Regions from separate parts of the Terribacillus sp. AE2B 122 genome, predicted to be linked through region 1. Evidence: riboswitches for the same ligand, from Rfam matches in the RefSeq annotation. Region 1 holds a riboswitch; each other region holds the start of a gene.
What was found. A riboswitch is a leader RNA that binds a small molecule or an ion and turns the genes downstream of it on or off. The one in region 1 is predicted to bind S-adenosylmethionine.

Region 1 (2,203 bases):
ATAATGCTGTATGTGTGGAAGGTGACCTAGTTGGCAAGCTGAAGCTTCAAGGGCCAGGTGCTGGGGCATTGCCGACTGCAAGCGCCATCGTTGAGGACTTGGCGAATCTTGTCCACCAGCGGAAGGAAATAGAAGTAAAGCGGGTAATCAAATTCACGGAGAAGCGCGAGGCAGTTCCTTTCGTTCACTTGCCGTCTGGTGAGACCATTCTTCTGCACGGAGAAAACGTTGAATCTGATAGCCATTATTATAGAGTTGCCGCTAGAAAACCGGCTAAAGCAGAAGCTTAATACAGGAGGAGAGTTCGGATGACAATCGTATTTCTAAACGGAAGCTTGAATCCTGCATCTACAACGAGGAAGTTGTTAGAAGAAGTACAGACGCTGTTGCAAAAGGCCAGATATGAGACCGATATAATCAATATAGGGGAATTAGATCTGCCGCTTTTTCACCCGGTCCGGCCGGCTGGAGCAGCAGCTGATTGGCTGCGGGAACGAATCAGTTCGGCAGAGGGACTTGTGGTCGGTTCACCTGAATACCATGGCAGTTACAGCGGGGCATTAAAGAACGCAATTGACTATCTGGATAAAGATTTGCTGAAAGGTAAGCCCGTCGGACTGTTAACGAGTACAGGAGGACTAAAGGGCGGTATCAATACATTGAATGGGATGCGGACTGTTTTTAGCAGTCTGTCTGCGCATGCAATTCCCCAACAGCTGGCTGTAAGCCGAAAAGAATACAAGGATTTTATTCTGACCGAAGATTGTCAAAAAACACTGGAGCAATTTGTTATTGGGCTGGATGAGGCGTTGCAGCATCAAGCTGTTGCCGCCCATATACTGTTAAAATAATTTAAATATTTTGAATTTATATTGACGCGTACAAGGATTGCGTTTATTCTAATTACCATAAGTTGTATAAATGCTGACTGGACCACCAGAGGCTTTTATTCCCCGTTTGTAGGAGTAAAAGCGTTTTTTTATTTAATTGAATAGTTCTTATCAAGAGAAGTGGAGGGATATGGCCCTATGAAGCTTCGGCAGCGGGTTCCGTCAGGAATACTGTGCCAAATCCATCGGGTGATCCCGAAAGATAAGCAGGAACGACTCCCCACTTATCTTTCGTGGTGAGTCGTTTTATTTTTAGATAGAGGTTTCTGCGCCTTTAATTCCTACTATGATGATTGGAAAAGTTTAATTTATATAAGGTGGATGGAGGTGGACAGAAATGCTATATGTATTGTCTCGTTTTGGTATGGCTGCCGGTGTCATTTTAGGTTCGGTCACGCTTGTGTTTATTATCGTTAATATTCTTCCTGGAGATGTAGCGACATTATTAGCCGGAGACGATGTGCCGACAGAGACGGTAAATCAGCTTCGAGAAGAACTCGGATTGGATAGACCACTTATTTCACAATATCTGGATTACATAGCTGGGTTATTCCAAGGAGATTTAGGAACCTCTTATGCGAATAGTGAACCGGTTCTGGACCGGCTGCTTGATAATTTGGGACCAACATTGGCGCTAACCATATCGAGCATGATTGTAGCTATTGTACTAGGTCTGATTTTAGGTATCTTATCAGCGGTATATCAGAACAAACTGCTGGATGGCATTATCCGGGTGTTGAGTTTGATCGGGGTTTCTACTCCTAATTTCTGGATTGGAATTCTTCTTATATGGATCTTTTCCGTACAACTCCACCTGCTGCCGTCCATCGGAAATGGATCTTTTGAGCAGCTGATTCTGCCATCGATTGGTCTCGGAATTACCGGCGCGGGAGTGATTACAAGGCTGATTCGGAACAGCATTTTGGAAGCATCTAATGAGCCATTCATCCGATCTTTACGCGGAAAAGGTATCGGGCAGCGAGCAATTTTGTTTAAGCATATTCTGCGTCATGCCCTTATTCCAGCGGTGACTATGGTGGGAATGATATTTGGAGAGATGCTCGCTGGTTCGGTTGTTACGGAAACTGTTTTTTCAAGACAGGGACTAGGGAGACTTATTGTAGATGCAATCGACCAAAAGGATATTCCAATCATTCAAGGTGCCATCCTGTTTACTGCCGCCTTTTATGTTGTGATCAATATGCTTGTCGATATTTCCTACAGATATATTGATCCGAGAATTCGGCTGAATGAGAAGTGAGAAAGGGTGATTTATGATGATTGGCAGCTTAAAGCGTATCAAATCTTTGTCG
Region 2 (2,203 bases), on a different contig from region 1:
GATGAGACGTACCTCCCTGCAGAACAATCCAAGCTCGAGCTTGAGAAAGAGATGCGGTATGGACTGGAAAGAGGAGAGTTCCAGCTTCACTTTCAGCCGCTATATCGTTTAGATACAAATACTGTTTCTGGTGCGGAGGTATTGATGCGCTGGGAGCATCCGGAGCGAGGGCTGCTGTTTCCCAATACATTCATTCCGCTTGCTGAAGAATCACGTTTCATTATTCCTCTTGGAAGATGGATGATCCGAGAAGTGTGCAGACAATGGAGCTGCTGGAAAACACAAGAGTATGAACCGATCAGCCTTGCTGTTAATATTTCTGTCAATCAATTCCTCCATCCCGATTTTCTCGCAGAATTAGAGGATGCGCTGCGTGAATATGAGATGGACCCGACTTATCTGGAATTGGAAATCACAGAAAATATCCCATTTAGTGACTCCTATGCTATAGCTGTTCTGGAGCATATCAAGCAGCTTGGTATTCGTATCAGCATCGATGATTTTGGGACAGGTTACAGCTCTCTTCAGTACATCCAGCGCCTGCCTGTTCATACATTGAAAATCGATCGTGCTTTTGTCTGCGATATGATGCACAATCGAAATAATAAAGTGTTGGTTGAAACGATTTTACTTATGGCAAAGCAACTCGATCTGGACGTGGTTGCTGAAGGTGTCGAGGAACAGGAACAGCTTGAATTTCTAAAGGAAAATGGCTGTGCGTTAGTGCAGGGATATTTGATTGGGAAGCCGACGGAGGCCGTGTTATTTCGTTCGAAGTGGCTGTAAATCCTAAGAGTGACTTTTGACAAGCATTATACTATGTTTGAAAGGCTGCGTGTAAGCAGCCTTTTTTTATATCGACAAGGGAAGAAGAAAAAAAGATTTTCAAAAAATGAATTGACATTCTATTGGAAAACCCATAACATGGTAATCAAATCTTACAACTACATACTTGTTTTATTCTTATCCAGAGAGACCGAGGGATCAGGCCCTATGACGTCTCGGCAACGGGTTTACACAAATACCGTGCCAATTCCTGCAAACGCCTATGAGCGTTTGGAAGATGAGAATGAGGAAGTTTCATACGTGGAGCCCTCTTTTTTCTGGATAAGGAAAAAGAGGGCTCTTTTGCGTTGATGGGAGGAAAAGTGATGATTACGTTCAAGGATGTATCTAAGACTTTTACAATCGGAAAACGGGAGGTGCATGCTGTCCGAAATGTGAATCTGACAATCGAGGAAGGAGAAATATTCGGCATTATCGGCTTCAGCGGAGCAGGTAAAAGTACATTGTTACGGCTAGTGAATGTGCTGGAGAACCCGACGGCTGGAGCTGTGGAAGTGCAAGGTGTGGATTTAGCTAGTCTTCGCCCAACTGAGGTCAGGAAAGTACGCCGCAGGATAGGGATGATCTTTCAGAATTTCAATCTGTTAACCTCGCGGACTGTTGCTGGTAATGTTGCTTATCCTTTGAAACTGGCAAAAATGCCGCGAGCAAAAATAAAAGAGAGAGTAGATGAACTTCTCCGCTTCGTTGGATTGTCGGATAAAGCAAAGGATTATCCGGAACAGCTGTCGGGAGGGCAAAAGCAGCGAGTGGGCATTGCTAGGGCGCTAGCTACTTCGCCGGATATTTTGATTTGTGATGAAGCAACCTCAGCGTTGGACCCTGATACAACCGGAGAGATACTCCGACTTCTGAAAAAGGTAAATAAGGAATTCGGCATCACAATTCTACTGATTACCCATGAAATGCATGTGATTCAGTCAATCTGCGACAAGGTTGCTGTTATGGAGGATGGCGAGGTCATAGAATCGGGAGGAGTATTCGATACATTCACAAGTCCTGCCCATCAGACGACGAAGCGTTTCATCCGTTCCGTGCAGCAGGATCTTCCTTCTCCGTCCCTATTGGATGAGTGGCGACAAAAAGGCGGGAAGCAACTGTATCGGATCATCTTTAAAGGAGAGGTTGCGAGCGAACCTGTCTTATCCCGGGTAACGAGGAAGCACGATATTGACGTGAACATCGTCTATGGTTCCGTCCAAGAGATTCAGGCTAAATTCTACGGAAACTTACTTGTTAGCTTTGATGGAGACGTTGGGAAAACGGCCAATGCAGTGGAAGAATTGAATGAAATCGTACAAATAGAGGAGGTGGACGTAACATGGGCGTAGATTGGCAGACATTTTGGCCGCGAATC
Region 3 (2,203 bases), on a different contig from region 1:
ACATATTGCCACCCTGTCCTCTCAGGGTGGCTTTTTTATTTGAGGGGAGGAAGCGTACGGAACATGGAGTCAGAACAGTCATACCAAACCGGCAAACTTCTCATAGGTGATATCGAGCTTGAATCAGGTGAGATCCTTTCAAAAGTGGAAGTAGCTTATGAAAGAAGCGGTCCTGAATCAGGAGAAACGGTGCTTATCTGCCATGCGCTGACAGGAGATCAATTTGCGGCCGGTACTGGTACAAATCCAGGCTGGTGGAGCGGATTGCTGCAGCCAGGAGGGTTTATCGACACCAGCCGGTATAAAATAATTACATTCAATGTGCTGGGTGGCTGCAATGGCACAACATGCGCCTTATCGGCAGATCCAGTTTCAGGTGATAGGTATGCGGCTGCTTTTCCAGCTATTACGATCCGTGACATGGTTTCAGTTCAGCGCATTGCGTTGAAGAAACTAGGAATCTCTCATTTGAGAGCTGTGATCGGCGGATCATTAGGTGGAATGCAAGTACTAGAATGGGGTGTCATGTACCCGGATTTCATGGATGTACTGATCCCTTTGGCGGCAACTCCTTACGTAAGTGATTATGCAATTGCCTATAATCACTTAGCCAAGACAGCTATCACTTCCGATCACAATTGGAACAATGGTAATTACACAGCAGATAAACCACCTGCCGCTGGTCTCGGACTTGCAAGGATGGTAGGAATGCTTACTTACCGTTCCGATCACCAATATAATGAACGCTTCCGCCGCGCTGCATCCCGCAGGGACGATGCGGCATATGAAGTGGAATCATATTTGAACTACCAAGGAGAGAAGCTCGTCAATCGCTTTGATGCCAATTGTTATATGACTTTATTAGAGGCGATGAACAGTCATGATATCGGCAGGGGAAGAGGAGGATGGCAGTCTGCCGCTCAAAGTATAAAGGCAATTGTACTGACATTCGGCTTCTCCAGAGATTTGCTGTTTCCGCCTGAAGAGATTGAACGCTTTGCAGCAGCAGTTCCGGGTGCCCGTCATGTAGACGTTAAAACAATCTATGGACACGATGGCTTCCTGCTCGAATTTGAAAAATGGGGACATCATATCCGTCAGGTGCTTCAGCAGCCTATGAAAATTTCATAATAGCTTATCAAGAGAGGCGGAGGGACTGGTCCTATGATGCCCGGCAACCTGCAAGCAGCAATGCTTGGAAGGTGCTACTTCCAGCAAACAAAGAGTTTGAGAGATAAGAAGTTCCATGCTTATGCAGCAGCTTCTTACCGGAAGCTGCTTTTTTTCATCTATATATAAATTGGAGGAATGACAAAATGACAGATCAAGTATATAAAGCGGAGACATTAGCATTACACGGCGGGCAAGCTCCAGATCCGACAACAGGTTCAAGAGCAGTTCCGCTTTATCAAACGACTTCTTACCTTTTCCATGATACAGATCATGCAGAGCGTCTATTCGCCTTGGATGAGCCGGGTAACATTTATTCCCGTATCGGCAATCCTACAGTCGATGTTTTGGAAAAGCGGATTGCGTTGCTCGAAGACGGCGTTGCAGCAGTCGGCGTTGCTTCTGGTATGGCAGCAATCAGCTACAGCATTCTCAATCTGGCAGCCGCTGGAGATGAAATCGTAGCAGCGACCAATTTGTATGGCGGAACGTATAATCTATTTCAAACGACACTTCCGCGCTATGGAATCAACGTAAAATTCGTTGATCCAACTGATCCGGAAGCTTTCCGTGCAGCGATTACAGACAAAACGAAGGCTGTATTTGCTGAAATTATTGGAAACCCGAGTCTGCATGTGCTAGACGTAGAAGCAGTAGCAAAAGTGGCGCACGATGCTGGTATTCCGCTAATCGTTGACAGTACGTTTGCTACACCGATTTTGAGCAAACCGATTACACTTGGAGCTGATATTGTTGTTCACAGTGCGACGAAGTGGATTGGCGGTCATGGTACTTCTATAGGGGGATTGATTGTAGACGGAGGCAGGTTTGATTGGAATTCACCGAAATTTCCGACATTCACAGAACCGGATCCAAGCTACAATGGCATCCGCTATGCATTTGATTTCGGCACACTTGCTTTCAGTACGAAATTGCGCGTGCAATTGCTTCGTGATTTAGGCGCTGCGCTTAGTCCGTTTAATGCATGGCAGCTGATTCAGGGGCTTGAGACTTTGCACTTGCGCGTTGAGCG
Region 4 (2,203 bases), on a different contig from region 1:
ACCATACAAGTAGCTATTTTAGTAAGCATAAATTCTCTAAAGGTATTTTTGATGATAAGATAGATATCCATGTTCAGGAAAATTTGTTGAAGTCGCTAATACTCACAGCGCAAGAGAATAAATATAAACTAAAGAATCTGGAAAACTCTTATTTTACTGATTTAGTAGCTGTGCCTACAAGTCATTTCATGGCAAATCCAGATTTAGATAACGTGTTAGCTTCTCTAGAGTTTAATGGTTTTCTGCATAAAATAAATGAGATTGCTGCTAAAGGACGAACATCCGGAAGTTCTAAAAATACGACAAATCATTTGTATGCTTTTGATTTTGGTCTCTGTGTATATGAGAAAGTAATATATGGTAAGCCTGATAATAAAGATTCTAAATTTTATCAACAAAGAGCTTTTGATTATACTTCATTTATTTTTAATTGTTTACGTGAAAACAAACAAATTATCTGTACTAATTGTGGAACAAAATATCCTATTGAAGAACTTGAACTTTTTGAAAGATTTAGAATGAAATGTATGGGGTGTGAGGATGGTAAGTGTCAAGTTCAGTACGATGAAGAGCTTGTCAAAATTGCGAAAAGAGAATCTGAAACAGCAATTTGGACCAGAGATGAGATAGAGATATTACAAACAATCCATTTATTAAACAACCAAAATCTCTCAATGAAAATAACAGCTAATATGGTAGCGGAAGAAATTGATAGAACCAGTTCATTTGTAGCTTGGAGATGTAGAGATCTCGCGCAAGCTGGGTATGTAAAAAGAAATGAAGCAAAACCTAAACCATTCACTTATGAATTACATATGCAAACAATCACTAAACTTGAGGAAAAGGGCGTGATTGGAAGGGCACAATTTAATAATTAAATATGTTAATTCAAACCTTTTTTGTGATTACATTATTACACTAGGAATAATTAATAAGGTTACTTGTTTTCAAAAATACTATAGTCATTTGTGATTTTTTGTTTTTCTCTTATCCAGAGAAGCGGAGGGACTGGCCCTATGAAGCTTCAGCAACAGACTGTGTGTACTGTGCTAATTCCAGACTAGATAAGAACCGGACTACATAAAAGTAGCGAACCTCTTCTTATTTAGGAGAGGTTTTTTGTTTTTTACACTATTAATATGAGGTGATTGTGTATGTTAAACGAGTTGAGTAAAGCATTGGAAGTCTTAAGAGAAAAGAAATGGGTGGATCTGACGCACACCTTTGGACCAGAGTCTCCGCGTTTTTCAGCTTTTAATTCTGCAAAGTTCGAAACACTATTCTCACATGATGATGGGTTCTTCGCTCAGAGTTTTACTTTCCCGGGGCAATACGGAACGCATCTGGACGCACCGATTCACTTTGTGCGTGAGACACGATACTTAGAAGAGTTGGAGCTGAAAGAATTGGTATTACCGCTTGTTGTGATTGATAAATCTAAGCAATCTGCTGCCGATCATGACTATTCATTGTCTGTAGAAGATATTCTGGCGTTTGAGTCAGAGCATGGCAAGATCGAACCGGGCACTTTCGTAGCCTTACGGACAGATTGGAGCAAACGCTGGCCAAATCAGGAACAGATGGATAACAAAGATGAACAGGGAAACAGTCATTCTCCTGGCTGGTCACTGGGAAGTTTAAAGTTTCTTTATGAAGAACGGAATATCAAGGCGGTAGGTCATGAAACATTTGATACGGATGCTGCAGTCGATTTTCAGAAAAACGGTGCTTTACTGGGTGAATATTATGTGCTGGAACAAGATTCCTACCAAGTTGAACTGCTGACGAATCTGGATCAGCTGCCAGCAAAAGGGGCGTTCATCTTTAATATCGTACCGAAAGCAGGAAAAGCGTCAGGATTTCCTGTTCGTTCTTTTGCTGTCTTGCCTTAAAAGTAACGCAATATGATTAAAGGCTCTCCAAATCGGATAATGGGTAAAATACTCACTGATAGGAGGCGGCATGATGGAAAAGGAACAGAAGTTGCCAGCTGTATTCAACGAACTAGCAGAAACGCTGCGAGGTATAAGTCGAACTAGCAATCATTTAAATGAAAAGTTAAAGTCAGCATATACAATAGTAGCAACAGATCACCCGCTAATCAGAGCTGATGGAAGACATGATGATGCGAAAGGTATTCAGCAGCTGCTGAACCTAGCTGATCGCAAGAAGGGCTTGCATATTGTCTTTCCGCCAGGACTTT

Region 2: linked by a shared signal. The riboswitch ahead of AE2B122_RS08600 (methionine ABC transporter ATP-binding protein) and the one ahead of AE2B122_RS17330 (ABC transporter permease) in region 1 are both predicted to bind S-adenosylmethionine.
Region 3: linked by a shared signal. The riboswitch ahead of AE2B122_RS08145 (PLP-dependent aspartate aminotransferase family protein) and the one ahead of AE2B122_RS17330 (ABC transporter permease) in region 1 are both predicted to bind S-adenosylmethionine.
Region 4: linked by a shared signal. The riboswitch ahead of AE2B122_RS00885 (cyclase family protein) and the one ahead of AE2B122_RS17330 (ABC transporter permease) in region 1 are both predicted to bind S-adenosylmethionine.

What each region holds. Positions count from the first base shown of each region.
Region 1 is NZ_LR700950.1:74,727-76,929, forward strand. It holds gene AE2B122_RS17320 (homoserine dehydrogenase) at 1-290, shown strand, start outside; gene AE2B122_RS17325 (NADPH-dependent FMN reductase) at 309-851, shown strand; SAM riboswitch class I at 996-1,099, shown strand; gene AE2B122_RS17330 (ABC transporter permease) at 1,228-2,151, shown strand; gene AE2B122_RS17335 (ABC transporter permease) at 2,168-2,203, shown strand, end outside.
Region 2 is NZ_LR700944.1:28,860-31,062, reverse strand. It holds gene AE2B122_RS08605 (GGDEF domain-containing phosphodiesterase) at 1-786, shown strand, start outside; SAM riboswitch class I at 961-1,070, shown strand; gene AE2B122_RS08600 (methionine ABC transporter ATP-binding protein) at 1,152-2,177, shown strand; gene AE2B122_RS08595 (methionine ABC transporter permease) at 2,168-2,203, shown strand, end outside.
Region 3 is NZ_LR700943.1:594,940-597,142, forward strand. It holds gene metX (homoserine O-acetyltransferase) at 64-1,131, shown strand; SAM riboswitch class I at 1,133-1,241, shown strand; gene AE2B122_RS08145 (PLP-dependent aspartate aminotransferase family protein) at 1,317-2,203, shown strand, end outside.
Region 4 is NZ_LR700942.1:176,767-178,969, forward strand. It holds gene AE2B122_RS00880 (hypothetical protein) at 1-878, shown strand, start outside; SAM riboswitch class I at 985-1,071, shown strand; gene AE2B122_RS00885 (cyclase family protein) at 1,155-1,892, shown strand; gene AE2B122_RS00890 (hypothetical protein) at 1,966-2,203, shown strand, end outside.